Regions from separate parts of the Salipaludibacillus sp. CF4.18 genome, predicted to be linked through region 2. Evidence: predicted binding sites of a transcription regulator. Region 2 holds the regulator's gene; the other holds the start of a gene.
What was found. The regulator NrdR, encoded in region 2, represses ribonucleotide reductase genes. The targets are predictions, from matches to a motif close to AACACNATATATNGTGTT.

Region 1: a site for NrdR is predicted at 7,121-7,138, ahead of ACHABW_RS10180 (vitamin B12-dependent ribonucleotide reductase). Genes of this name have one in related genera too.

The regions. Positions count from the first base shown of each region.
Region 1 covers NZ_JBIMEV010000012.1:38,219-53,682, forward strand. Annotated here, with positions in the region: gene ACHABW_RS10150 (YqhG family protein) at 1-181, opposite strand, end outside; gene ACHABW_RS10155 (DEAD/DEAH box helicase) at 168-1,844, opposite strand; glycine riboswitch at 2,032-2,138, shown strand; gene gcvT (glycine cleavage system aminomethyltransferase GcvT) at 2,338-3,432, shown strand; gene gcvPA (aminomethyl-transferring glycine dehydrogenase subunit GcvPA) at 3,455-4,801, shown strand; gene gcvPB (aminomethyl-transferring glycine dehydrogenase subunit GcvPB) at 4,798-6,285, shown strand; gene ACHABW_RS10175 (rhodanese-like domain-containing protein) at 6,486-6,860, opposite strand; gene ACHABW_RS10180 (vitamin B12-dependent ribonucleotide reductase) at 7,313-9,868, shown strand; gene mntR (transcriptional regulator MntR) at 10,117-10,542, shown strand; gene ACHABW_RS10190 (patatin-like phospholipase family protein) at 10,869-11,759, shown strand; gene ACHABW_RS10195 (hypothetical protein) at 11,783-12,592, opposite strand; gene ACHABW_RS10200 (SA1362 family protein) at 12,661-13,044, opposite strand; gene ACHABW_RS10205 (YqhR family membrane protein) at 13,294-13,791, shown strand; gene ACHABW_RS10210 (M24 family metallopeptidase) at 13,918-14,988, shown strand; gene efp (elongation factor P) at 15,012-15,464, shown strand, end outside.
Region 2 covers NZ_JBIMEV010000005.1:180,638-196,101, reverse strand. Annotated here, with positions in the region: gene thrS (threonine--tRNA ligase) at 1-365, opposite strand, end outside; gene ytxC (sporulation protein YtxC) at 919-1,809, opposite strand; gene mqnC (cyclic dehypoxanthinyl futalosine synthase) at 2,060-3,166, opposite strand; gene dnaI (primosomal protein DnaI) at 3,315-4,256, opposite strand; gene ACHABW_RS05810 (replication initiation and membrane attachment family protein) at 4,257-5,672, opposite strand; gene nrdR (transcriptional regulator NrdR) at 5,766-6,230, opposite strand; gene ACHABW_RS05800 (DUF1499 domain-containing protein) at 6,260-6,670, opposite strand; gene speD (adenosylmethionine decarboxylase) at 6,906-7,295, opposite strand; gene ACHABW_RS05790 (glyceraldehyde-3-phosphate dehydrogenase) at 7,529-8,554, opposite strand; gene coaE (dephospho-CoA kinase) at 8,772-9,377, opposite strand; gene ytaF (sporulation membrane protein YtaF) at 9,409-10,050, opposite strand; gene mutM (DNA-formamidopyrimidine glycosylase) at 10,190-11,017, opposite strand; gene polA (DNA polymerase I) at 11,099-13,729, opposite strand; gene pnpS (two-component system histidine kinase PnpS) at 14,037-15,464, opposite strand, start outside.

The DNA.
Region 1 (15,464 bases), on a different contig from region 2:
AAGGACTCGGTTGACCGTTCATTTTTTCAATGTAATGCCAGTAAAAAGGACGATTCATTATTTCTTTATCAATTTCATTCGATAACTGCACCTCAAAAGCTGTGGAGGAGAGGGGCTGAATGGAGCATCTGTTTTCTTGAAAAAAGTCAGATAAAAATAAATGGATATCAGCTTGTTGCATGGCGATTCTCTCCTTCATTTTTTTCTAGCATTAAAGAAGCAAGATGTTCCATCTTTATCCGTATTTCTCCTTCCGTCTCGGAGGAAGAAAAGGTAGATGAAAGGTACTCTTGAACACTTTGCTGATTAAACTTCTCTAAAATATGATCTAATTCTCCAATAACACCTTCGAATAATCCAATTTTTTTGTACAGTAACTGTAAAATATGATTTTCTATCGTATTTTGGATGGCAAGATGGTAAATGTATACATCACTCTCTTGTCCTAAACGGTGTAACCTTCCTATTCTTTGTTCAATTCTCATCGGATTCCATGGGAGATCGTAATTAATAATTCGGTGGCAAAATTGAAGATTGATCCCTTCTCCACCGGCTTCTGTTGCAATTAAAACTCTTGCATGGTTTTTAAAGAGTTGTTTCATCCAGTCTTTTTTCCCTCTTTTAAAACCACCCCGGAACGGCACAGAAGTGATACCATTTTGCGATAAATACCATTGAAGATACAGTTGCGTAGCTCGATATTCCGTGAAAATGACGACTTTTTCATCCTCTTCCCATGAGTTAATTAAATCAACGACTTTTACTGCTTTAGGGTGAGCCGGAAGCTCATGTAAAGCGACCATGATGGATTGCATTTCTTCTACAATAGTTGGCGAAGGAGAATCCATTTTTTCTAGTGTTTGTTTGAGTGTCATAAAAGCAGCCTCTCTACTTGAACAGAGTTCCCTTTGCATCGTTAACGTGAGCAAACCACCCTGTAGCGGATTGGATTCTTCTTTTAACGGTGTTTTCAAATTCGTAATCGAGTCATAAACCTTTCTTTCTGCTTCGGAAAATTCAATAGGGATTGTTTTTACAATACGTTTTGTCCACTTCATATTGGTTGTTTCACGTCTGTTACGTACCATTACTTTCTGAATAAGCTGCTGGAGCTCATCATTTTTATTGCCAGATTTATAAAGAGAAGAAAACGTTTCTTCGGAACCTAAATAACCTGGTTTTAACAAAGAGATCAAATAGTAAATTTCCGACAATTTATTTTGAATCGGAGTTGCTGTTAACAATAGGCAGAATTTATTATTCAGTTGCCTGGCAAATTGGTAATTTTTTGTGCGTTTATTTTTCAACTTATGAGCTTCATCAATAATAATCATATCGTAATCAATTGTTTTGATCGTTTCAGCATGTGGTTCCTTTTTCGCTGTGTCGATAGACGTCACCATAACATCTACGGATTCCCACTGAGGTTTCTTACGTTGCTCCACAGCAGGAATGAAAAATTTTTCATTTAATTCCTGACACCATTGTGTCACAAGGGAGGCTGGAGAGAGAATGAGTACCTTTGATACTAGTCCTCGAATCATATATTCTTTAAGAATTAAGCCAGCTTCAATTGTTTTTCCTAACCCTACTTCATCAGCAAGAATAGCTTTTCCATGCATCTCTTCCATCACTTTTTTGGCAGTCTCCATTTGATAGTCATGAAAAGTAACATGAGGAAGGTGCTTTGGAGTAACTAATCCTTTGAAATCGGAAATAACCATTTCTTTCATTACTTGTACTCCCATATTATAGTGTTTCCAAGTAGAAAGTGACCCTGGCTGAGAAAGGGCTTCAGAAAATTGTTCGCCCCATTGATTGTCTCGCTGTATCATTACGTCCATAGTAATCTTCCTTTCTCATATAAAGTACCTATTTAAATGTGGTGAAAAATTGTAATATTATAATGACTATTGCCATGAAAAAAAGAAAAGTGTTAATATAGAGTAAAGTTATTGAAAGAAAGATGTCTGTTTCCTAGTATGAACAAAATGTGTTTGTTTCATGAATCATACAATCCAATAATTGCGAATGAAAATATGGGGAGAGAATGTTCCGTACGTAAATGAACGGACCATCGCCGAAGGAGCAAGCGTCTTTGACGTGAATCTCTCAGGCAAAAAGACTCTTATTGGACGCAGCTCTGGAAAGAATCTGCTCAAGGCAGAACACCCATGGGGACACTTTTATAAGCCGTGTGCTAGTACGTTTCTAGCACACAGCATATTAAATAAAACGAAACTCTCAGGTACACAAGACAGGGACATGTTGCTAACTGGCATGTTTCTGTCTTTTTTTGTATGTTTAAATTTTAAGAATTAAATGGAGGTGCTAGCATTGGCAGGAAAACAAACGCCGCTATTTGCGGTGTATAAAGAATCAAATGGAAAGACAATTGATTTTGGGGGATGGGATCTTCCAGTTCAATTTTCCAGTATTAAAGAAGAGCATCATGCGGTGCGTTCAAAGGCTGGTCTTTTCGACGTTTCTCATATGGGAGAGATTCGCGTCACAGGAAAAGGAACCATGGACTATTTGCAAACAATCTTAACGAATAATGTGAAAAGAGCGAAAATTGGTGCTTGTCAGTATAATGCCATGTGTTATGAAGATGGTGGGACGGTAGATGACCTTGTTATCTATAAGTTTTCCGAGGAAGAAGTTCTGCTCGTTGTGAATGCTTCTAATATTGAGAAAGATTTTGAGTGGCTGAAGCAACATGCTAACACTGATGTAAAGGTGGAAAATGAATCAGAGCAATTTGCCCAGTTAGCGATTCAAGGGCCACTCGCAGAAAATGTTGCTCAAAAGTTAACAAAGACGGATTTATCCGAGATAACATTTTTTAGGTTTAAGTCAGAAGTAAGTTTTGCTAATAAATTAGTTTTGATCTCCAGAACCGGCTACACAGGTGAAGATGGATTTGAAATCTATTGTTCTCCAAGTGATGCCGTCCACTTATGGAGGAGTATTCTAAGCGCCGGGGAGTCAGAAGGGCTTTTACCTTGTGGACTTGGAGCTCGGGATACATTGCGTTTTGAAGCAAAGCTTGCACTATATGGTCAAGAATTATCGAAATCGATCACGCCTGTAGAAGCTGGAATAGGTTTTGCAGTGAAAACAGATAAAGAGGAAAACTTTCTCGGTAAAAACGTATTGAAAAGGCAGAAAGAGCTAGGTGCTAAAAGAAAACTGGTTGGACTTGAGATGATGGATAAAGGAATTCCAAGAACGGACTATGAGGTATTTTATAAGGATAAAAAGATTGGTTTTATTACAACTGGAACACAATCTCCAACGCTTCAGAAAAATATCGGCTTAGCCTTGATTGACTCTGAATATAAAGAATTAGGCACAGAAGTGGAAGTACAAGTAAGGAAGCGTCGTTTAAAGGCTAAAGTTGTAAGTACGCCGTTTTATAAACGGTCTTAATATAACGAAGGGGGATAAGAAGATGGAAAAATTTCGTTATTTACCAATGACGGAGAAGGATCAGCGCGACATGCTTGATACAATCGGTGTTAGTCAAGTGGAAGAACTTTTTCAAGATATACCGGTAGAAGTGCGATTTAAAGGTGATTTAAACATTGAAAAAGGCTTGGATGAAACAAGTTTAATCAAAGAAATGACAAGATTGGCAACTAAGAATTTAAATATAAAAGAATATCCATCTTTTTTAGGAGCAGGCGTATATGAGCATTATATTCCGACCGTCGTTAACCATATGCTCCTTCGCTCCGAATTCTATACTGCTTACACACCATATCAGCCGGAAATTTCACAGGGAGAACTTCAAGGGATTTTTGAGTTTCAAACGATGATTTGTGAGTTAACGGGCATGGAGGTGGCGAATTCATCGATGTATGACGGCCCAACAGCTTTAGCTGAAGCGGCGATGATGAGTGCAGCGCAAACAAAAAAGAAGAAAATACTTGTTTCTAAAACCGTTCATCCCGAAGCACGTCAAGTGTTAAAGACAAGTGCAAAAGGACAAAACCTTGAAGTAATTGAAATTGATGACAAGGACGGAATGACGGATTTAGAGCATCTAAAAGCAGAATATAATGACGATACTGCATCAGTGATTGTCCAATATCCCAACTTCTTTGGGCAAATAGAAGATCTTGAAACGATTGAAAAGATTAGTCACCAGAAAAAGGCATTGTTTGTTGTTTCTTCCAATCCATTAAGCTTAGGTGTTCTTCAGCCGCCTGGCAACTACAGCGCGGATGTTGTTGTAGGGGATGCACAACCGTTCGGAATTCCAACACAATTAGGTGGTCCTCATTGTGGATATTTTGCGGTAACAAAGAAATTAATGAGGAAAGTTCCTGGGAGATTAGTCGGTCAAACAACGGATGATCACGGGCAACGTGGTTTTGTACTTACCTTACAGGCTAGAGAGCAGCATATAAGACGTGATAAAGCGACAAGTAACATTTGTTCAAACCAAGCATTAAATGCGCTTGGAGCTTCGATAGCAATGAGTGCAATCGGAAAAAAAGGAATCAAACATATGGCGACTCAGAATGTTCAAAAAGCCCACTATGCTAAAAATAAGTTGCAAGAAGAGGGAGTTGAGGTGATAACAGACCAACCTTTCTTCAATGAGTTTGTAATTAAGCTACCAAAAGCCATAAAAGACGTAAACAAAGAACTTCTTGATCACGGTATCATCGGTGGTTTGGACTTATCCAGGTTCTATAAAGAGAAAGAAAACTTGATGTTGGTGGCTGTTACAGAGTTAAGAACGAAAGAGGAAATGGATCAATTTGCGTCAGTATTGGGGGGAGTCAAATGAACAACAAAAATCAAGCATTGATTTTTGAATTAAGTAAAGAGGACAGAATTGGGTACAGTCTACCCGAGCTTGACATTGAAGATATAGAACTCGATAAACTCATACCTCAAAAATTTCAACGGCAAGAAAGTCCTGAATTGCCTGAGGTTTCCGAGCTGCAAATTGTTAGACATTATACAGCACTTTCGAAACGAAATCACGGGTTGGATTCAGGTTTTTATCCACTAGGATCATGCACAATGAAGTATAATCCTAAAATTAATGAAGATGTAGCCAGGTTCCCAGGGTTTGCACATTTACATCCATATCAGGATGAGTCTACAATACAAGGTGCATTAGAACTCATGTACAAGCTCCAACGCTCCTTAGAAGAGATTACAGGCATGGATCAGGTGACATTACAACCAGCAGCAGGTGCTCATGGTGAATGGACAGGTTTAATGCTCATTAGGGCTTATCATGAAGCTAATGGCGATCATAAACGGACAAAAGTCATTGTACCTGATTCTGCCCATGGTACAAATCCTGCTTCAGCAGTAGTGGCTGGATTTGAATCGGTCACAGTAAAATCTAATGATCAAGGTCTTGTAGATTTGGATCATTTACGAGAATTGGCTGGGGATGATACTGCCGCCCTGATGCTTACTAATCCTAATACGCTTGGATTGTTTGAAGAACAAATCGTTGAAATGACAGGAATCATTCACGACGTAGGCGGTAAAATTTATTACGATGGGGCAAACTCGAATGCTATTTTAGGAATAACACGACCAGGTGATATGGGATTTGATGTCGTACATTTAAATCTTCATAAAACGTTCACTACACCTCATGGGGGTGGTGGTCCGGGATCAGGCCCAGTGGGAGTTAAAAGCGATCTCGTTCCTTATCTGCCAACACCATTAGTAATGAAAGATGGGGAAACATATCGTTTGGAGTTTGACATTCCTGAGTCGATCGGGAGGGTGAAACCATTCTATGGTAATTTTGGAATTAATGTTCGTGCCTATACGTATATCCGGACGATGGGACCTATAGGATTAAGAAAGGTATCTGAATATGCGGTTCTTAACGCAAATTATATGCTTCGAAGACTTGAACCTTATTTTGAGACGCCGTATAAGCAACATTGTAAACATGAATTTGTTATATCTGGTAAGCGTCAGAAAAAACTAGGCGTAAGGACGTTAGATATCGCTAAAAGATTGTTGGATTTCGGATATCACCCACCAACTATCTACTTTCCGCTTAACGTGGAAGAGTGCATGATGATCGAACCTACCGAAACGGAATCGAAAGAAACACTGGACGAATTTTGTGATGCAATGATCCAAATTACAAAAGAAGTTGAAGAAACGCCGGAAGTCGTTCAAGAAGCTCCACATCATACAGTCATTGATCGTTTGGATGAAACAACAGCAGCAAGAAAACCAATTTTGAGATATACCACTGAAGCTTGGAGAAGTAATAGTCAGGAATTTTAGAGCGGGAAGCTCAAACAACAACTGAATGTTTCGGTGGATGGTCGATTCAGCGTCGATGGCGGGGGGAAGAGACATGGCCTTTTCCCGAGGAATCTAAAGAGTCCCTCTGTTTGAAGGAGTATATACGCTATTCTATTAAAAAAGACCGGCTACCTGGAGCTTTAGCACCTTGAGTAGCCGATCTTTATATAAGCCGGAAGTTATTTTTTAATTTTTCCGGTCCATTGACGAAATCCACCTTTTAATTGGTTGATATCTTCTGCTCCACGTTTTTTACGGATAATTTTTGCTGCTTGAGCTGTTCTCGTTCCATTCTGACAATAAAGGTATACTGGTTTATCAGGACGAATCTCCGTTACTCTTTGACGCATTTGGGACAGTGGAATATTTCTTGCGCCCAATATGTGTCCGCCTAGAAATTCTTTCTCTTCCCGGACGTCAATTAATTGCGCTTTTCGATAGTTTTCTCTAAATTTTTCTTGATCGAGCGTTTTTAGGTACTTCGGTTTCTTAGTACGAAGCACTATGATTACTACTAGTACAACAGTTACTGCAATTAATAGCCAAATACTCATATCCATGTTAAAATTGCCACTCCTTTTAGTTCGCTGGATGGTTTCCTTTATAAATGATAAACGTAATTTGGTGAATTGGCAAACGATTCCGTTTGATTTTAAGAAAAAGAATAAAAGTATAACTTGTTAGAAGGTAAAAGAATGCAAACCCCAAATATTTTGGTTATTGTCATATTATCGAATATTATGTCTCGATAGCTTAAGTTTCCTCTTTTTTATAGAGTTTTATAAAGTTGACAAAATGAATATAACAAACCCTTACGTCTATATATGGTGTTGTCTATAAATTAAACCACACTATATATTGATAAAATAAAGATGCTATGATATATTGAAAAAAGCAAAGAACGAGGTATCTGATTCTGGATACCTCGTTCTTGATTGAAGTAAACATCTAGATGTATACATACATTGCATTATATATAAAGGAGCGAAAGCCTGTGACAACATTTATGTCGAACAAAGGGATTAATGTGGAGGAATTGAACCGTGATATCGAGCAATTTCCACAAGTTTTCCCAATTACCCCTGACATGAAATTAAAACAAAGCGGTGTCTCACGTTTAGTCATGTTAGATCGTTACACATTCAAAGATACAGAGAAAAAGACGTTGAAAGTAGGAGATTTTGTTGTTTTAACAGTGAAAGCAGATCCAAAGTTTCCAGCAAGAGGTTATGGATATGTTGTCGAGTTAAACTGGGAAGAAAGCCGAGCTAAAATTGCAGTTGAAGAAGAATTTTTAGGTGTCTTAGATGAGGAAGAAAAACAAACCGGAATTGTGGACAGGTCGTTAGATACGATTGATAAACCATTGGAAGTATATTATGAACAAATAGCTAAGAGAAATGCGCGCGGCCTCTCTAATGTAGAAGTCGATCCTCAAAAACGGGATGAATCCTTTGAAAAGTTTTATTACGAGTTAGTAAATATGAATTTTGTTCCAGCAGGCAGAGTTTTGTATGGTGCAGGATCTGGCACAGATGTAACTTACTTTAATTGTTACGTTATGCCATTTGTAGCGGATTCAAGAGAAGGTATTTCTGAACACCGGAAACAAGTGATGGAGATTATGAGTCGCGGAGGCGGGGTTGGGACGAATGGTTCCACATTGCGCCCTCGTAATACATTGGCCAGAGGGGTAAATGGAAAATCTTCAGGATCAGTCTCATGGTTAGATGATATCGCTAAGCTGACACACCTTGTTGAACAAGGTGGAAGCAGACGTGGAGCTCAAATGATCATGTTGTCTGATTGGCACCCGGATATATTGGAATTTATTATCTCTAAGATGCAAAATCCACGGATTTTACGTTATTTGTCTGAAAATAGTGAAGATGTGCAAATAAAACGTCTGATTCAAGAAAAATTAAAATTCACACCTTTATCCGAAATAGAAGAAGCGATGTATCAAAGTATTGCTAATTATAAAAATATCGAAGGCCAAGGTGGTTTCGACCGTAAAATAATTGCTGAAGCTGAATCAAAGCTGCGCGCAGGCGGGAACTACTCGGTGAACAATTCCGAATTCCTGACAGGTGCAAATATTTCTGTTTGTATTACAAAAGAATTCATGAAAGCTGTTGAGAATGATCAGGAATATGAACTGCGTTTTCCTGACGTAGAAAATTATACTAAAGATGAGATGGAAGCCTATAATCGTGATTGGCATGAATATGGTGATGTTAGAGAGTGGGAAGCATTAGGTTTTGGTGTTCGTACGTACCGAAAAATTAAAGCAAAAGAGCTTTGGAATCTAATTAACATTTGTGCCACTTATTCTGCAGAACCGGGAATATTCTTTATTGATAACGCCAATGAAATGACAAATGCACAGGCATACGGGCAAAAGGTAGTCGCTACTAATCCATGCGGAGAGCAACCACTTGCTCCATATTCCGTGTGTAACCTTGCAGCTGTGAACCTTGCAGAGATGGCCGATATAGATCAAAAAGTTGTCGATTTCAAGAAACTTGAACAAACAGTAGCTACTGGAGTTCGAATTCAAGACAACGTGATTGATGCAACCCCTTATTTTTTAGAGGATAATACAAAGCAAGCTAAAGGTGAGCGTCGTGTTGGTCTAGGGGTAATGGGGCTTCATGATTTACTTATCAATACGGAAACAGTTTACGGTTCAGAAGAAGGTAATGCTTTGGTTGATAAAGTTTTTGAAACAATTGCTACCACTGCTTATCGGACAAGTATCGAGCTTGCAAAAGAAAAAGGAAGCTTTCCGTTTTTAGAAGGTTCTTCTGAAAATGAAACGAACTTTTTACGGCAAAAGTATACTCAAACTGGCTACATGAAAAAAATGCCAGAAGATATTCTTGAAGGGGTTAAAGAGCATGGAATTAGAAATTCTCATCTTTTGACAGTAGCTCCAACTGGATCAACAGGAACGATGGTCGGAGTATCAACTGGACTGGAGCCATATTTCTCTTTCTCCTATTTCCGAAGTGGACGTTTAGGAAAGTTTATTGAGGTAAAAGCAAAAATTCTTGAAGATTATTTAGATAGACATCCGGAGGTGGACCCAAACAATTTACCGGAATGGTTTATTTCCAGTATGGAATTGAGTCCCGAAGCCCACGCGGATGTTCAGTGTATCATTCAGAAATGGGTCGATAGTTCATTAAGTAAAACAGTAAATGCGCCTAAGGGTTACACTGTTGATCAAGTGAAAAGTGTTTATGAACGACTTTATAAAGGCGGAGCAAAAGGTGGTACTGTATACGTGGATGGTAGCCGAGATTCACAAGTGCTGACTTTAAAAGCTGAGGATAACGATGATTATACAGTTGATCTCACTGGTGGCGAAGCTGAAGATGAACAACATAAAAAACCGGTTGTTTTAGTAGAAACAATCTCTGATTTACGATCTACTTCTGTAACATTTGGAAGTGAAGTCGGGGATACTTGTCCCGTATGCCGTAAAGGGACAGTAGAAGACATCGGCGGTTGTAATACGTGTACGAATTGTTCGGCTCAACTCAAGTGTGGATTATAAGGAAAAAATAAAGGTTCTAAGGGTTAAATAAAACCCTTGGGACTTTTTTTTGCTAGAATTCTTTCAAACCTTAATAATTACAAAAACAACAGAATAGATAAAAAAATTCATCACGTGTATTTATTATGTATTCTCTAGCAACGTGAAAAGCACCTTTTTAGGGGTTTGTATGGAGAGTCCGTTTTATTTATAGTATAATTATCTTAGCTTTAGAGTATATCGCAACTTAAGATTTTGGAGGGACCTTAATGCCAACGCCTAGTATGGAAGATTATTTAGAACGAATATATATACTAATAGAAGAAAAAGGATATGCTCGAGTGTCCGATATAGCAGATGCCCTTCAGGTTCATCCTTCGTCGGTAACGAAGATGGTGCAAAAATTAGATCTCAACGAGTATTTGATCTATGAAAAATACCGAGGATTGGTGCTGACTGCTAAAGGAAAAAAAATCGGCAAACGCCTTGTGTACCGCCACGAACTATTAGAGGATTTCATGCGGGTTATCGGTGTGGATGAAAAAAACATTTATGGCGACGTAGAAGGAATTGAACATCATCTAAGTTGGGATGCTATTGACCGTATTGGAGACTTAGTACAATATTTTGAAGAAAAGTCAAAGCGGGTAGATGATTTAAGAAGCATTGAAAAACAAAATAATGAGATTAAATAACGAGACTGGACTTATTGAAGTGAAACATTCAATAGTCCAGTTTTTTTGAATGATAAGAATTTGTAAGTTGACAGCTATCTTTACGCCACAAGCATCAAGGGAAGTTCGCCTCTTTTCGAGTAGCACCTACACGCACTACGTAGGTGCTACTCGGGGTGGCTTTAAAGATCACGCTGTATTTAAGAAAAGACGGCTTTGCCGGTTTTTTTAATTTCTAACGAGATGTTGTACCAATTCAAATTTAAAATTGCATTAGGAACCTCAAGTTTTTTTGTCATATTATTCACTTAATAAAATACACTTAAACTAAAAGGAGGAATCCTCCAATGACTCAAGTAGACGCAGTTTTTGCTGGTGGCGGTATAAAAGCAATGGCTTTTGTTGGTGCATTAGGTACATTAGAACAGAAGGGGATACACATAAATCGGGTTGCTGGAACTAGTGCAGGTGCTCTAACAGCAGCGTTTATTAAAGCTAATTATACAAATGATGAAATGTATCAGCTCTTTACCCAATTGGATATGAACCAATTTCTTGACCAAAATCCTATTAGCACCGTCTTTCCATTTCTACGGTGGATTCAGTTATACAAACGTATGGGTCTATATAAAGGGAAAGTATTTGAAGACTGGGTCGCTAGTGCTTTATATGAGAAAGGAATTAGAACTTTCGGTGATCTGCCATCGGGAACTTTGAAGTTGGTTGCCTCTGATTTAACAAATGGAAGATTTATCGTTTTGCCAGATGATTTGCCGCGTTACGGGATAGACCCGGTAACGTTTTCTATTGCAAAAGCTGTGAGAATGAGCTGTAGTCTGCCTTTCTTTTTCGAACCAGTTAAACTAAAAGGAGAAGACGGAAAAGAATCGTTAATTGTAGACGGAGGAGTATTAAGTAATTTTCCGTTATGGTTATTCGTGAGGAAAGGGAAGAAAGCTGAACGACCTGTATTAGGCATGAAACTTTCTCCTGAATTTGATCAGTCGCCACCTAAAGAAATACCAAACGGTCTATCTATGCTGACTTCAATGTTTGATACGATGAGAACGGCCCATGATCAACGATATGTTTCTAAGTTTCATGCAAAAGATATTATATTTATCCCGGTCAATGAAATAACGGCAACACAATTTAAAATGTCCGATGAAGAAAAAGACAGGTTAATTCAGCTTGGAGCTGAATCAACCCGAAAATTTCTGGCTAAATGGTCGTATTAGAAGAAATCAGTTTATAAAAAGGCTTAGGCAGTATCTCCTCTCTTACTTTGCTGTCCGTAAAGTTTTGTGCTAAAAAGGAGGAGTGGAATGAGAAAAGTTATCCATAATCCTGCTAGAAAACCTAAGAGTGAATAATACAAAGTGAAAATAACAGGATTGAATATAAAAAATAAGTGAGACAAAATCAAACCTGATGATCCAATCATTAACGCAATCAGTTTGCTCATCCCTGAACTGGTTGTAATGCTAATTCTTAATTTATATTGTTCCAGAGCAATCCCGATGCCCGACCCAAGAAGTAAACCGGGTAATATAAGAAAATCATTCTGCGGATAAATCAGGATACCTATAAAGATAGGAACAATAATAGCGAACCCAAAAACATATCGTTCAGGCATTGCTTCTATCCAATCAAAACTTCGGTAATACATATAACTAATAAAACCGCCTATTAATATTCCTCCTACAATGGAGAACACTGGAGTACCTTGAAGAAGCAAATAGATGACACTAATGAACAAAGGTGGTATTAAACACATAATTATCTCCACTTGTCTTCTCACTAGTGGAATAAATATCGAGAATAATGTCATAACTGCTTGTATGTGCGGGTGAGTTAACGGGAGTAATTGGTCATTAGTATACAAGTAAGGGAGATACATCGTGATGATATAACCCAGCGAAAGCGAGAATATAGTTAAATATAAGGCTTGAAAACCGATCTTTTTACTTATTGTCCAATATATAATACCTACCAGTACAAGAAAACTAATCAATAACCACTCAGACCAGACACTGTGAATTAAAAAAGGGCTTGAAAATGGAGGAATCATTTATCCCAGTCCCCTTTCCAATAATAATTTGCGAAAAAATGAAAAATGATAAAGAAAAAAACCAAGCATTAAAATAAAGCTCGGCTCTTTTTTTTGTTCTTTTTACCTTCAATAACAGTTAACTTAACATCAGACTGACGTTTAACTAACGGGCGAGAGATGGACTTTTTCTTTTCTTTTTGCTTCTTCTTGAAGGACGCAGTTGGTTTACGGCTTTGGGTTTGCTTTTGCTTGATTTGCTGGCTTCTTTGTTGCGTGAAAGAAGCTTGGTTACCCATAAGTCTTGGAATTATAAATTTCTTCATCACTAGGAGAAGTATTGCAACAATACCGACCGTCACTAAAATTTGAGTGAAAAATTGAGTTGGATTTGTAAATAGTTGCATTCCTATACCAAAGATGGCAAACCCAATAATCACTAGGATGATCGGATGAAAAGAACGACGGAACATGTCTCAACACCTCCATTCAATATTATGGATGAAACTTTTCTTTATTCTATTCCTCGTTGCTTTCGACCGCTTACACTTTCTTTCTATTTTACATTAGAAAACGAATTCTAACCATCTAAATATAAAGATCTTATTAAAAATATTAATTATTATATAACTATTCCCATATTGAAGTTGAATTACACCTAATATTGTTTTTGCTGATAAATTATTCCCTAAATGGATACACTAATTTTCGAGGTGAAGTCAATGGGAAAATTAGAACAAAATGAACAAGAAGCAAGTCAATCTTTTATTTCTACAGTTGCTGTAATAGGGTTTGTAGGTGGAGCATTATGGAGTTTAGTGGCTTACTTCGCCTATACGTTTAAGTTTATTCCATTCGGACCTGCAGTCATTTTAGAGCCGTGGGCATTAGGTGAATGGAAGACTGGAACTTTAGGACAATGGTTGGGTATTTTGGCCATTGCTATAATATCGATTGGTGTAGCATTTTTATATAGAGTTTTACTTGCAAAATTTAATTCTATATGGCCTGGAATCGTTTTTGGTTTTGTCTTATGGCTTGTTGTATTTGTAGTATTGCATCCTTTGTTTAATACCATAGACCCTATTACCGAAATGAATCGTAATACTTTAACAACCTCTATATCGCTTTATGTAGTCTATGGCTTGTTTATAGGGTATTCCGTTTCATACGAGTACCACGAACGCACAGTTCATGAGGGTGAGTCTATCCAAGAATAAGCTCCTGTGGTAGAATGTTCTATGGGACATTCTATTTTTTTGTCTAAAAAATGCCTGTATGCTCAGGTCTTTCGATGATTTACAATTTCTTATCAGAATCGCATGGTTTGCAAGGAGGACGAAAGGATGAAAAAACTGGATCAATTACGAAATCAATTTTCTGAGAAAAATATAGACGGTTTAATCATTGCCAGTGACACGAATCGTCGTTACCTTACTGGCTTTACCGGGACCGCAGGAGTAGCGGTCATTTCAGAGAATAAAGCAACTTTTATCACGGATTTTCGATATGTTGAGCAAGCAGAAAGTCAAATTAATGGATTTAATATCGTTCAACATACAACCCCGATACACGAAGAAGTAGCGAATCAAGTCAAGGAAATGGGAATTACCAGGTTAGGATTCGAAAAAGATCAACTTACCTATAGTGAATATGATACATATAAAAAAGTGCTAGGATCAGCAGAATTTATACCTGTAAGCGGTATGGTCGAGCAGATGCGCTTAATTAAAGATTCCAAGGAATTGAGCATTATTCAAGAAGCTGTTGATATTGCAGATGCAGCATTTTCACACATTCAAGCTTACCTTCGTGCCGGTGTAAAAGAGATTGATATTTCAACTGAACTTGAATTTTTTATGAGAAAACATGGGGCGGTATCCTCTTCATTTGATATAATTGTAGCATCTGGACAACGTTCTGCACTTCCCCACGGGGTTGCAAGTTCTAAAGTTATTGAGAAGGGTGAACTTGTAACGTTAGACTTTGGCGCTTATTACAAAGGATATTGTTCTGATATTACTCGAACAGTAGCCATTGGTGAACCAAATGAAGAACTAAGAAAAATATATCAAACAGTGCTTGAAGCGCAAATACGTGGTGTAAATGGAATTAAGCCGGGTATGACTGGTAAAGAAGCAGATGCATTAACCCGTGACTATATAACAGAACAGGGATATGGACAGTACTTTGGCCATTCCACTGGTCATGGCATGGGTATGGAAGTTCATGAAGGACCTGGTTTATCTTATAAATCAGATAAAATATTAGAGCCAGGCATGGTTGTCACCGTAGAGCCTGGTATTTACGTTGCGGGTATCGGTGGCACAAGAATTGAAGATGACATTGTTATTACTGAAAGTGGAAATGATATTTTATCAAAATCTACCAAGGAACTACTCATTTTAGGCGAGTAGCTTAATACTCTAGGAGGAAAAAAATGATCTCAGTAAACGAATTTAAAACAGGATTAACAATTGAAGTGGATAATGATATTTGGTCAGTAGTAGAGTTCCAACATGTGAAGCCAGGTAAAGGGGCAGCATTTGTTCGTTCGAAACTTCGAAGTATGCGAAGCGGTAATATTCAGGAAAAGACATTCCGTGCGGGCGAGAAAGTTGAAAAAGCTCATTTGGAAAACAGTAAAATGTCGTATTTATATTCAAGTGGAGATGTTCATACATTTATGGATACATCTTCTTATGAACAGTTGGAATTATCATCAGATCAAATTCGCCATCAGTTAAGGTATTTAATAGAAAATATGGAAGTGCAAATTCTAACCTATGGTGATGAAATCTTAGGTGTGGAAGTTCCTAATACCGTAGAATTAAAAGTTACGGACACTGAACCTGGAGTAAAAGGCGATACAGCTTCGGGCGGTACAAAACCA
Region 2 (15,464 bases):
TCTTCCGGAGTCAATGGCTGTTCCATATCTATATCATAATAGAATCCCTCTTCAATGACTGGTCCGACACCTAGCTTTACATCACTAAATAGTCTTTTTATTGCTTGAGCCATCAAGTGAGCAGTACTGTGTCTAAGAATGTCGATACCATCTTTGGAATCGTTAGTAATGATTTCGACTTTCGCATCTTCATTAATTGGTGCTTTAAAATCAATGTGTTTTCCGTTTACTTTTCCAGCTAAAGCGTTTTTCTTTAGACCAGGTGAAATCGATGCGGCAATATCCTCTGTTGTTATCCCCTTATCAAATTCTTTCGTTGCTCCGTCAGGAAACGTTAACAGGATTTTTTCTTTTACTTCTGCCATTTTAATTCTCTCCTTCAAACTGTAGAATTCACATTGGGCCGATATTCTTCGAGCATAACAAAAAACACTCGTCCCTTAATAAAATAAGGGACGAGTGTGTAACCGTGGTTCCACCCTTTTTCCTGAAAACACCTTTAAAAATTGGCAGTTTTCAGCTTCGTTTCAATCCATAACGGGGAATCCGTCAACGTTTACTAAGATATTTTTGTTATCCGTTCCACATTGAGCTCGGAGGTGGTAAGTCATGGTTTATACTTAGGAAACTTTCAGCCTAGGCTTCCTTCTCTGCAAAGTTAATTCCATATCTCATGTCCTCGTCTACACTTTTATACTGTATGCTTATGGATAGTATTATAATGATGTCACATAAGAAAATCAACCTAAGAAAAACGGCATACCCGTCTTTTATTAAATACAGCGTCAGCTTCCACCGCCATCTTTTAAGTAGCAAGGGTGGGTTTCCCTTGATACGCGCGGTGTTGAAGGTAGCTGCTAATTTTATAAATTCTTTTCTCTTAAATATAAATTATTTTACTTTTTATAGTCACTTAAACTATAATCCTCTAATCTTCTTATCAGAAAAATCAAATGGCCACCTGTTCATTAGTACAATTCGTTCTTCAAATATATTTCTCAGTGTATGGTAGAGATCGTCTTCTATATCCTGTGCAAATAAATAAATCTTATTTGGAGCCATACTAACTAATGGTCCAATCATGCGTTCTTGATAAGGCAATGATTTCTCAAATGCTGTTTCTGCATGAAGCCATTTGTAAATTTGTTGAAGGGATAACTTCTTCTTTTCTTCGTCGTAGAATTCTACCCCGTCTTTCAGGTGAACATATACAGCTTCAACTTTGGACTTTTGCTCTTTTAATACGTCTCGACATCGTTGAACCATGGACTGATATTCTAACTCCATTTTGTATTCATCAATAGCAATCTCTACCACATCTAATAATTTCTCTTTAGCATTTAATAATCTAAATGCTATCAAGGAATCAAATGAGAAAGAAATATCTTCCTCAATAAAAGGTGATATCTGCTTATAAATTTCTTGTTGCCATTGATAAAAGGTAAAAGGAAGTAAAATCATTTTTGTTTCAAGTCCAGGGAAAAAAATCAGTTTAGCAGTTTCAACAATAGATTGAATCTCTTCCTTGTCTTCGTAATAAAATGATTCACGTAAACATTCTTCGAGCCACTTCGAGAAATAAGTAGCGACAGTCACATTTGTTAATATTGCAATTATATGATGTTTCTTATCTAGGTGTAAGTCCTGAAGTCCTGATAGTATAAGAGCTGCAGTACCGTTTTTTCGATTATACTGGTAATCTACGATCTTCTCGCTTTTGCCTTTTCCCCCTAAAATAGATAACGAATGTCGAAGTTGTTCGTAAAAAGATTCACCTATATGTGAATCTTGGAAATCAATCGTTAACAACAGCAGCCCCTCCCAGTCAAATCACACATTAAGAGTTGATCGTCCGGGTGTTTTTCTTGATGCAGTTCAACTCTTTAGTAATATCTATTACATGTATATGGTTCTTGGGATTAATTATGAATTGAAAGTTTTAAAATAAAATAGAGCAGCCGATTCTAGTGAAAGTAACAACCTTTTGCACCATAAAAAAACACAACCCCGGTGAAGCTGAGGTTGTGTTTGTGTTTGTGTTTTAAGTATAAAATATGTTCTAATTTTGCATAACAAAGTCTTTCTCAACTTTTTCATCCTCTTCGAATACATGGAGAGTATTATACTTTGTATCTCGCTGTGCAGGAACTTTGCCAGCTTCACGGATTAATCGAAGAATCAAATTAGTGTCAACTTTATGTGTTGCCCCGGCAGCGGAAACAACATTTTCTTCCATCATCGTGCTACCAAAATCATTACATCCATAAGAAAGGGATGTTTTTCCTGTTTCAGGACCCATAGTTACCCAAGACGATTGGAAATTAGCAACATTATCTAAGAAAATTCGGGATATAGCTAAATTCTTTAAGTATTCACGAGAGGTAACTTTTTCACCTTTCATGTTTGTATTCTCTGACTGGAACGTCCAAGAAATAAATGCTAGGAAGCAATCAGTCTCATCTTGTGCATCCCGGACACGTTGAAGGTGTAAGGCTCTTTCTTCAGACGTTTCACCGAATCCAATGACCATTGTTGCAGTCCCGTGCATGCCGACTTTTTTTACCAGCTTCATCGTTTCAATCCATTCTTCCCACGTACCTTTTAAACGACTAATCCGACGTCTTGTGCGGTTATCAAGTATTTCTGCACCTCCACCTGGAACCGAATCAAGGCCTGCATCGTGAAGTTCTTGCAATACCTTTTCAATTGGCAAATCAGATACATCAGCCATTTTTCTGATTTCAGCTGGTGAGAAAGAATGCATTGTAATGTCAAACCTCTTTTTTATTTCTCGAAGAAGGTCTGTATAATAACTAAATGGAAGATTTGGATTTGTCCCACCTTGCATGAGAATTTCCGTTCCATTCACATCTTTTGTTTCCTGAATTTTATTAAATATTTCTTCATTATCTAGAACATATCCTTCTTTTGAACCAGGAGGACGGTAAAAGGCACAAAAGCGACAATAAGTATCACATAAATTCGTATAGTTAACGTTCCGTCCAATGACAAACGTTGTAACCGGTTCCGGATGCCACTTTAACATCATTTCATTGGCAACTTCACCTATTTTTTCTACCTCATCACTATCATAAAGTTCTACTGCATCTTCGACAGAAATACGTTTTCCCTGTCGGGCTCGATCGAGAATTTGATCAACACTCATTTTATTCCTCCATTCTCAAAACTGTACACTATTGTTTTATCGTAACATAAAACTGGGTATTTTTGCTTTAATTTTGCCCTCTTAGAAGTTGTAATTTTAATCTCATTCAAGGTAAAACTGATCGACTTGCCTTTCACTTAGCTCGGATTTATCGTTGATTCCGCTTGTTTTCGCCTTTCATATCAATTACTTCATTTAAATGTTTTACGCGTTCTAAAATACGTCTCGCCTTTAATTGATCAACTTTTTCAACGCCACCTCTTTGCGTGGAAGAGAGATGTATCTCTAATTCACTTAAATCAAAGTTTGACGTAAAGATTGTCGGGAGTTTTTCCATCATCCGGAACTGTAGTATAGCCCCTAAAATATCATCTCGGATCCAGTTTGACATGGTTTCCGCACCAATATCATCCATAATTAGAACAGGTGCTCTCTTGACCATATCCATTTTCCCTTGGTATGAACCATCAGAAATCCCATTTTTCAGTTCACGAAAAAAGTCCGGCGTATACACAATCATCGTTGTTACTTCTTCGTCGGCTAAATAATTAGCGATTGCTCCGACAAGAAATGTTTTTCCCACACCAAATGGTCCATGAATATAAAGGCCTTGACCGTCTTCGCCAGGATCGACTGATGCACAAAAAGCCATCGCCTTTGTAAAAGCGTTTGTCCTCGATGAATTGTCTTCATGAAAATCATCGAAGCTTACTTGCGTCATTTCTTTCGGTAGGTAAAGACTTTGCACAAAGGAAGCTTGTCTCTTTCGCTCCTCATCTTTTTTCTTCAATGAACAAGGTTTATATTGATTTTGAATTTCCCCGCGGTAAACATTCAAATCTGGTTGAAATCCTTGAATTAAGTTTGGACAGGCGTCTAGTCCGGGACATTGATCACAGTTGTTCCACTGTTGAGTAAATTGATAAAGTTCGTTGATTCCTTTTTCTATATTTTCATTAGTCATTTCCGGATTTTTATCGAGAAATAATTTAATACGATGGTTTTGCAACGTATTCTTCTTCAGTTGTTCAAATCGTTTTTCAAAACGGCCACCTGAAAACTGTTTTATTGACTGCTCAATGGAATCCATTTACGATTCCCCCTTTTGCTGCTTCTTCTTTTTTAACATTTCACGAAATTTCGCGGCTTCCTGCTTTGCCTTTTCCAAGTCTTCATCTGAACCTTGGTTCTTTTGCCAACCTTCTTCATCTTTCATCCATTTCGGAAGAGGTTCTTGTTTTACCGCTCCCGCATAGGCTGTTTTATTAGCATAAGCAGGTTGAGGATTCTTTTTAAACTCTTTGCTTTTTTGATTTTCTTTTTTAGCCAGTTCCATTGCTTCCTTCACTGTACGAATCTTTTTTCGTTTCCAATGATTAGCTATCTTGAAGGCAAGAGCTTTAGATAGTTTTTGATCATTCACCCTGAAAATATAATCTAGCAATACGTTAACAACACCTGGAGATAGCTTATATTCAAAGATCAGCTTTTCAATAATATCCATGTCACCTTCGTAGATCTTCGCTCCATCATTTAATTCTTCTAAATATTCGATCGGCGCCGTTGATTCAAAATAGAGGATAGTATGCTCTTCCTGCGTTTTAGGAGGTCCCGTGAAGCTTTTTTCCGTGTCACTTTGTTTCCTTAAACCTAACCGTGGCGGTTCATCCTTTTCGTTCATACGATACCTGCGCTTCGCCTGTTCCCGCAACTGTTCCACATCTAATTGATCCGTATGCAACATCGCATCTTGAACCATATTCGCCATATCCCTGGGCTCTAATTTATACATAAAGGCTAATTGATAGATTAACCGTTGACTGGTTTCTTTCTCTACTTCTTCCTTTGGAACAAAAGTAGGCAAATATGCTAGTAATTGTTGAAAATCAAATTCTTCCTCTGACATAGAATAAGAGGGTTTTTCACTATTTTGTCCTAATAATGGCACCTCAGAGAAAAGATTATCACTCATTTCCGAAGATCCACTTCTTATTTCTGATGGGTGGATCGAGGTGAAAACTTGATTAAAACCTTGCGTCACGTTTTCTAACCCTTCTGTCACTACATCATTTATTTGAAAATACGCCCGCAATTCACGATATTGTTCCTTACTGCCAATTTTATTATAAAGAAAAACACTTAAGAGGTCATCATGAAAAAACGCTGCCGGATTCATAGGTGAATGAATATAATAATAATAAACATATTCTTCCTCTTCTTTCTTCCGGAAAACGGTTAATAATCCTAACGCTTCTAATTTCTTTCGTTCTGAAAAAAGAAGGTCCAAGTGCTGTCCTGTAAAGGTCATTAAAGACTTATGAGTTCTTTCGATTTTTTTATCAGCCTGTTTTTGCACGTCTAAAGAAAGAGTCATATACAAGCTATAAGCTACAGAACCAATTAGTGGCTGGTAAAGTAACGTTAATACATCATGATCCCATGTATGTATACTATCTCTCATAAAAGCAATATAACGATTTGAAGGCAATACCTCTTTCCAATGCATTGTTATTTCACCTAATCCTTTTAAAGGCTCTGTTCATGATAAATTATGTTAAAGTAGCGAAAAATGGAGCTTTTATGCTCCATTCTAATGAATCTATTTCTTATTTTCACGGTCAATAAGATCTTTTAATTCATCAACAAATACGTTTATGTCTTTAAACTGACGGTAAACGGAGGCGAACCTGACATAAGCCACATCATCAATAACTACTAAAAACTCCATTACTTTTTCGCCAATCTGATGACTGCTAACTTCAGAATATCCTTGATTACGAAGATCTCTTTCAACATCTTCAGCAATAATTTCCAGTTTCTCCAAAGGAACCGGACGTTTTTCACAAGCACGAATCAAACCTCTTAATAGCTTTTCACGATTGTATTCTTCTCTGTTTCCATCTTTTTTCACGACAATTAAAGGTGTTTGTTCCACTCTTTCGAATGTAGTAAAACGATAGCCACAGTCCTCACACTCTCTCCGGCGTCGAATCGAACGGCTCTCATCACTTGGTCTTGAGTCTAAAACCCTTGTTCCATTGTGTTGGCAACTAGGACATTTCATGTGGCACACACCTCGTTTCTATCACTGTCTTACTCCTTGGTTAATTTGTCTCCTAGACTTGTCCCAACGAAAGGCAACCTTGAATCAAGTTCCTTATATAATTCCCGAATCAATTTACCACTGTAACCAAAATCAGTAAATATGATGGTATCCGTAGATACAGAAAAATCAATGGCGGTCCTGAAAGGTCGAACCATGATCACTGTGACAACCATAAATGCTTTTTTGCCTTTTTTGATACGAACGATGACTTCCCCATGTTCCTCTGAAATAGAAGTAACTTCATAGCCTTGCTTGGCACCAAACATTACCTCTAATTCTTTTATAACTTTATCCTTTGTCGTTTTATAATAGTGCGTTTTCAGTGTTTCATCAAAATGGTTTTCTTTTGTTTCCGTACCCGAACTGAAAATCTTATTTATTGTGTCTTTAAAACCCATTTATCATCCCACCTTATCACCTTAAGCATAGCAAGAAATAAGGAAATCTTCAATTGAAAATGTATACATTGTCATGGTAGTTATTATGAATGAGATACTATTTTTCCCGATAGTGTCGAAAACTAGGATATTTATATAGAATGTGAAAAACGCGTAGCGTCTTTTATTTAGAATTTCTTACCTTTCAACAAAAAAACAACGCCTTGTCCATTTACGAACAAAGCGCCGTTTTTAATTAAGAATAAGCTTGCACTACTTTGCTTTCTCCAACTCGAATTGGGCCCATGCCTCTTGGCACCTCTACAACTTCGGTTGTTTTTGCACTTAAAGCTTTGGAAATGTATTCGGAAGCTATATTTGGATCTATTCGATCTCCACACGTATATACATCTATACTAGCGTAACCGTGCTCCGGAAAACTGTGAATTGTTAAATGTGATTCACTAATAATGACAACTCCACTTACTCCATAAGGAGCAAATTTATGAAATGCCACTTCCCTTACCTCGGCGCCCGCTTCTAAAGCTGCATCAACGAATAATCTTTCGATATACTCAATGTTATTTAATTTATCTATGTCACAACCCCATAATTCTGCGATAATGTGACGGCCCATTGTTTCCATTATAAATCCCCCTTTTCCATATTAAAAAATCATGCCTTCAAATACATGCAGGAATCAATATTACTGGGGGAAAGTTAGTCCAGAGAGGTCCTAACCCTTTAAGTAATCCAGATCCCTTCTGTTACTTTAAAAACGAAGTTCACGGATGAAATTATACTTTGTTTGAAGGTCTTTTGCAAATGATTTTTTTACAGAAAAGGAGAAAATAGATCCTTTTGTAACGATTAAAGGCGTTAAGAAACGTAATTTTTAGATTTTAATTGGAGGCTATTCCCAATATATTTTGTTAAATCAACAATTCTACACGAGTATCCCCATTCATTATCATACCATGCCAGAACTTTTAGAGTTTTATCATGCATTATCGTGCTAAGACCATCAACAATGGAGGAATGCTCATTTCCATTAAAATCTGTAGAAACTAGTGGCTCATCTGTAAAAGACATAATACCTTTCATTGAATCTTCAGCTGCTGCTCTCAAGACTTCGTTCACCTCTTGTGCAGATGTCTTTTTGTTAACGTTTACCACTAAGTCAACTAACGATACATTTGGAGTCGGTACTCGTAATGCCATACCATGAAGTTTCCCTGACATGGCAGGGAGAACCTTACCAATTGCTTTTGCAGCTCCAGTAGTCGTAGGGATGATCGACTGACCACATGCCCGAGCTCTTCTTAGATCCTTGTGTGGATTGTCAATATTCCGTTGATCATTTGTATAGGAATGAATAGTTGTCATCATTCCAGACTCAATTTCAAAAGCATCATTTAACACGTTTACTACAGGTGCAAGGCAGTTTGTCGTACAAGAAGCATTAGATACTATATGATGCCGATAAGGCAAGTAGTCTTGATGATTCACTCCAAAAACAATTGTCAGATCTTCATCTTTACTAGGTGCGGTTATGATGATTTTCTTAGCCCCTGCTTCAATATGCATAGCAGCATCTTTTTTCGTCGTAAACATCCCCGTCGCTTCAATTACAATATCTATGTCTAACTCTCTCCATGGTAATTCTCTTGGATCTCTGTTTTGGCTGAGATTGATACGGCAGCCATTTAGTAAAAGGTGCTCTCCATCTCTCTCGATATTCTTCTTAAACGGACCATGCACCGTATCATATTTAATTAAATGCACCAACGTTTCTGCAGGATATAGAGCATTTATTGCTACAACCTCAATCCCACTTTCTTCAGAGCACTTCCGAAAAACCATACGACCTATTCTTCCAAATCCATTAATAGCAACACGAATCATTAAGCATCCCTCCGAATTATATATGTTATACTAATTACCTAATTACTGCTTTTTAGTATAACATATATTATTAAAAATCTGCCATTTTGTTTGTTTTAATTTATTCTTTTCTATATAATTGTTTTGTTTTAAAATAATTGTTTATTTCAGAAAAAAAAACCGTGAACGATATTTTTTCAAACTAGTAGCCTAAATAATGAAAAAAGGAGAAAGCTAATTAGCCCTCTCCTTTCTGCAACTTATGTAAAAATTTCTTCACTTGAAGCTCTGTTTCAGAGAAACTTCCTGAATTATCAATAATATATGATATACGGTCATCTTTCTTTTTTTCCGTTATTGGAATTTGAGATCGTATTCGGTGGTTAGCCTCTTCTTCTGTGTAATTGTTTCGCTCTTCCAATCTTGTCCGTTGGATTTCTTCCGGAACAAACACAAGCACTACTTTATCTGTTAAATAAAACAGGTTACTTTCAATAAGCAAAGGGATATCTAAAATAATAATAGGATATCCCTTTCGCTCTAATTGTTCCGCTTGATCTTTCATGTTGGCTCGAACAGAAGGATGGACGATCTCGTTTAACTTTTTTCTCATATCATCGTTTTTAAAAACGATTTCACCTAGTTTTGCACGGTCAATCGTTTTATCTTCTTTTAAGATTTCCTGTCCAAATGCTAAAACAATCTCCTCATAGGCCTCTTTTCCGGGAGTAACTACTTCCCGGGCTACTAAATCCGCATCAATAACCGGGATTCCTTCTTTTTTGAAGAGGTTTGATACGGTACTTTTACCGGTCGCAATTCCACCCGTTAACCCAATTATCATAATGCCTTTCCTCCTTAGTTTTTAACTAGGTCTATATTTTCCAAAGCCCAAGAATGATAAGTAAAAGGCCTGGTAAAAAGGTAAGTCCATTTATGTTGGAAGAGGTCATTAGTTTTTCGCCACTTAGTTTCCCTAAAGTTAAGAATAACCCGCACATGAACGCTACACTTACAGCTAATATGAGTGGAGACACACCAAGCAAAGCCGCACCTAACCCTGCACCAAAAGCATCCAATGATAGAGCGATCCCTAAAAGAACGGCTTCAGCCCCGGTAATGGAGCCCGAATCATCTAAATCTGCTTCCATAGGTTTACGTAAAATACGGATAACAATACCCAACTGTTTTAATTCAACATTCACGACCATCTTCTCTTCACTAATACCTTTTTTCTTACTGACCAAATGATGTCGAAAAACTTGGAACATTGCAAACATCCCAATTCCTATTAAAAGAAATCCTCCAAGTCTTTCCGCAGCTGCTACAGACAAATAGCCACCAAGACTTACTCCGACCCACATTGCTAATAACACAGAGGCTGCGGAACATCCCATTATAGATAGTATGGAGATAAACGGTAGTTTCATCTTTCTCAATCCGTATGTTACGCCTACCCCGAAGCTATCCAAACTAACTGCAAATGCTAATATTAAAATGGGCAACCATTCAACCATGGTAAGAACTCCTTTCGCATACTAAGTACTAAGCTACGTTAGTATATGGCAGGAGCCCATCCAATGTACTTGGGCGTAAATGAATTTATAAAGGAACTAAATTTTACTTTAATTAGCTACAAGCACGTTTTGCTTAAAATTAACTCGGCTGGCAGCTTGGACACGTATGCGTACCTCTGCCTCCAACCACAGTCCTTATGATCGAAGTATCGCAATCATGACACGGTTCTCCCTTACGTCCGTAAACATGAAGGCTTTGCTGAAACATTCCCATTTGACCTTGTCCGTTGACATAAGACTTTATTGAAGAACCTCCCATATCAACAGCTGCCTGAAGGGTGCCTCTAATCGCAATGTATAATCGTTCACATTCTGCAATGGTTACATTACTAGCTGGTTTCTCAGGATGGATTCTTGCTTGAAAGAGTGCTTCATCAACATAAATATTGCCTAGTCCTACTAAAATCGTCTGATCCAACAGTGCTGATTTTACTGCCCGGTTCGTGCGGTGCAGTCTAGTAAATAAGTCTTCCTTGGAAAATTCACTCGTCAATGGTTCTGGTCCTAGCTGGGACAATGGCAGTCTCTCTAATTCAGTTCCAATCGGAAACAAGTGCATCGTTCCAAATTTCCTGACATCTCCATATCTTAATTCCTTTCCACTCTTAAAGCGAAAACGTACATGAGTATGTGGCGCTACTTCTTCCTCACATGGATAAACTCCATATTTCCCTTCCATCCTCAAATGAGAAACCAATGTATAATCATCCAAGTATATGAGTAGAAACTTTCCTCTTCTTGCAATGGATCTAATCGTCTGTCCTGCTAACATTATCTTAAATTCCTGAACATCATCGGGATGTTTAATCATCTTTGGCCAGCCTACTTCAACTGATTCAATGGTTTCTTCTATTACTAATTCTGCTAACGTCCGTTTCACTGTTTCTACTTCTGGTAATTCAGGCATTTCTGTCACCTTCTCTAATAGCTTCTAAGTTCCATTCAAGGGTTTTTACGTTTTGAACAAAACAAAGGTTATTTTTCTTATTTATTTTGCATCATACCATGTTGCACCATACGAGACATCTGCTACTAGTGGAACATTCAGCTTTACAGCGTTTTCCATAACATCTAAAACAATCTTGTTCATTTTTTCTATTTCTTTTTCTGGAACTTCAAAAATAAGCTCATCGTGCACTTGTAATAGTAAGGTGGATTCCATTTGTTCTTCTTCTAATCTTTCTGCCATATCTACCATCGCTTTTTTGATAATATCCGCTGCACTTCCTTGTATCGGGGTGTTCATCGCTGTTCTTTCTGCAAAACTTCGCAGATTGAAATTACGGCTCGTAAGTTCAGGCAAATATCGTCTGCGATTAAGCATCGTTGTTACAAACCCTTTTTCTCGAGCTTCTTCCACAACGTTCTCCATATAATCTTTCACTCCAGGATAGCTTTCAAAGTAACGCTCAATAAACACCTTTGATTTTTTACGAGTAATACCAAGGTTTTGGGAAAGTCCATAATCACTAATACCGTAAACAATACCAAAGTTCACAGCCTTAGCTGTTCGTCTCATATTACTTGTTACATCTTCAGCACTAACCTCAAAAACGTCCATTGCTGTTTTTGTATGAATGTCGATACCCTCACTAAAGGCTTGAACAAGGTTTTCATCTTTCGATATATGAGCCAGTACTCTTAGCTCAATTTGAGAATAGTCTGCCGCCAAAATATAGGAGCCTTTCTCTTCAGCCACAAAAGCATGACGTATTTTTCTCCCCTCTTCCAAGCGAATCGGAATATTCTGCAGATTTGGTTCTGTAGAACTTAGTCTGCCTGTTTGTGTTAGTGACTGATTAAAAATCGTGTGAATTTTTCCTGTTTTCTGGTGAACTACTTTTAACAATCCTTCTATATACGTTGAGTTTAGTTTTCCTAACTGCCGATAGTGAAGGATAAGAGGAATCATTTCATGCTGGTCCTTCAACTGCTCTAATACCTCAGCAGATGTGGAATATCCTGTTTTCGTTTTCTTGACCACGGGCAATTGAAGCTTATCGAAAAGAATTTCTCCAAGTTGTTTCGGTGAGTTGATATTAAATTCCACGCCTGCAAGCTGATGAATTTCTGATTCCATTTTATTCAATTTCCCAACAAGCACTTCACCCATGTTTTCCAGTTCTTCTTTATCGATAGTTACACCATTCATCTCCATGTGTCCTAAAATAATGGATAGTGGCATCTCTAATTGCTCAAACAATTCCTGCTGCTCATTTTCCTGAAGTTCTTTTATCAAGTCATGTTTCAAATCAAGCACTGCCGCGGCTTTTCTTCCGATGTGCTGAGCCAATATCTCATTTACCGGTACTTGTCGTTTCTTTCCTTTTCCATAGATTACTTCATCAGTTTGTACTTTAAGGCTTTGTTTTCGATTCGCTATATCAGCCATTTCATGAGAGCTTGCTGAAGGGTCAATCAAATAAGAGGCTATTTGCACGTCAAAGACAACCCCATCTAGTCGAATGTCTTGCCAGCCTAATAGCGCCACTCCTCGTTTTGCATTAAAGATATATTTTTCTTTGTCAGGATCCGCTGCCCAATTTTTGAATACGTCACTTTCCATTGCAACCTCCGCAGGGAAATAAAACGCTCCATTATCATTCGCAACAGATAGCCCAATAATTTCAGCTTGATGATAGTTCTCTCCTAGTGCTTCAATAACGAGAGCAGATGGACTGATTAACATGTCATCTGTTACTTCTTCCACTAATTGAATGTCCATATCCTCTATCTCTTCTTGAGCAACTGCTTCACCAGAACCGATACGATCTAATAAAGAGGCAAATTCTAACTCTTTAAATAGCTCTATTAATTTTTCTTGATTTCTTTCTCCCAGTTCCAACGCATCTAGCTTCACATCAACAGGAGCATCAATCATGATCGTTGCAAGCTCTTTACTCATAAAAGCTTGTTCTTTGTTTTCAGTTAAGTTTTCTTTTAGTTTTTTTCCGGAAATTTCGTCAAGTGATTCATATACACCTTCAACTGTCTTATACTGTTTCAAGAGCTTAAGAGCTGTTTTTTCTCCAACTCCCGGTACACCGGGAATATTATCGGAACTATCACCCATTAACCCTTTCATATCAATAATTTGGTTAGGTGTGATTCCATATTTTTCATCGACTAAAGATAAATCGTATGTATCTACATTCGTGATGCCTTTTTTAGTTAAGGAAACATGCACTTTATCTGTAACGAGTTGCAGTAAATCTTTATCACCAGTGTAAATCTTCACATCCCAATCTGGGTCTTTTGCAGTTTGAGTAGAGAGTGTTCCAATAATATCATCTGCTTCATAATTAACAACTTCAAAGTGCTGGATATTAAAAGCTTTAAGCAAATCTCTCATTACTGGTAACTGTTCAGAAAGTTCGGGCGGAGTTTTCTGTCTCGTCCCTTTATACTCTTTAAACGTCGAGTGACGGAACGTCGTTTTTCCCGCATCAAATGCTACCAGCATATGAGTCGGTTGTTCGTCTTCCAATATTTTTAACAGCATCGTCGTAAAACCGTATATTGCATTTGTATAGACACCTTTGTTGTTATTCAATAACGGTAGCGCGAAAAATGCTCGGTATGCAATACTGTTTCCATCAATTAAAATTAACTTTTTCATTTTTTAACCCCTTTTCTGTTCCTATTCCATAATGCTATTTTATCACGAAAGCTTCTAGAAGAACAAAAGCTAGTGTGATCTTTAAAGCCACCACTATTTAAGCTCAAGGGCGAACTTCCCTTGATGCGTGTGGCGTAAAGATAGCTGTCACCTTATAAATTCTTACCTTGTACAAAAAGGAACAAAACTCGTGGAGAGCTTTTGTTCCTTTCATGGGGTGTGAAACTAATGACTCCTTTAGTAGGTCGAAATGTGTAAGATAATATAGCGCACGTGTAAAGATTTTATTAACGTCCATTCCTATCAATCACATACTTTTTGATTCTTTTTTTTCCTTTAAAATGACCAAACGAAAAACGGTTCCTCTGCCTAAATCACTGTCTACGGAAAGCTTTGCACCATGAGCTTCAGCTAAATGTTTAACAATGGCAAGACCTAGTCCCGTCCCACCTGAATTTCTGCTTCTAGCTCGCTCTACCCGGTAAAAACGCTCGAATATTCGTGGGATCTCTTTTTTATTAATTCCAATTCCAGTATCTTCTACTTCCATTAGTACCGTTTCAGCCTGTTCCTTTACTCGGATTGTGATGATCCCTTCTTCAGGTGTATAAGCAATTGCGTTAACAATCAGGTTAATAAGTACTTGCTTTAAACGGTGAGGATCAGCTTCTACCCAAGTATCCCCTTGTATTTTTGTTTCAATTCTCATTTTTTTAACCTTGGCTTTATCATTAAGAATCAAAAGAACATCAGCAATTAATGACTCAATATTAACTTTCTGCCAATTAAGTTGAAAATGATCTCCTTCTATTTTTGATAACTCCAGTAAATCTGAGATTAATCCTTCTAATCTTTCCGATTCATTGGCTATGATTGTTAAGAATTTTTTACGTAGCTTTTCATCATTCATAGCACCATCCAGCAAGGTTTCCGTAAAACCTTTTAGCGACGTTACTGGAGTTTTTAGTTCATGCGAAACGTTAGCAACAAAATCCTTTCTAGCCTGTTCTAACTTTTTTAACTCCGTAACGTCATGGAAAACCAAGACAATACCCTTTAGCTTTTCATCATGTCCAATTATCGGGGCCCCATGAACATCAACATGGCGGAAATATATGCCAACAGGAATTTTTATTTGCCGACGAGTTCTTTTTTCCGATAAAAATATTTCCTGAATGAACTTGTTAACGTATTTATGTTTAATTACTTTATAATAGAGATTATTTTTCCACTGATCTGTATTCTCATCAAATATATCTTTGCAAGATCGGTTGACGAGAGTAATGTCTCCTTTTGTGTTAATCAAAATGAGCCCACTACCCATGTTCTCAATTAACGTTTCCAATCTTTCTTGCTGGATTTCATACGTATTTGTTATTTGTTGAAGATTCTCTGCAAGAACATTTATAGATCGGTTTAACTCCCCTGTCCGATAATCAGAAACATCAAACGTTCTTGCTTGAAAATTCCCTTTTGCAAGTTCATTAGAAACTCTTCTTGCTTCTTCCACTGGTTTTACCATCTGATTTGTAATCTTGGTTGTTAAAAGAACAATAATGACAAATGCAAGAAAAAATGAAACGATTAGGAACGTCCAAATACTTTGATACACCGAATTTAGTTCATCCATAGCTAAACTTAAACGAAGATAACCCCTTACTTCTCCATTATCCTCCAAGGGAATAGCATAATAAAGCAACTCCTCATTAACCGTTTTACTAACCCTCACAGATCG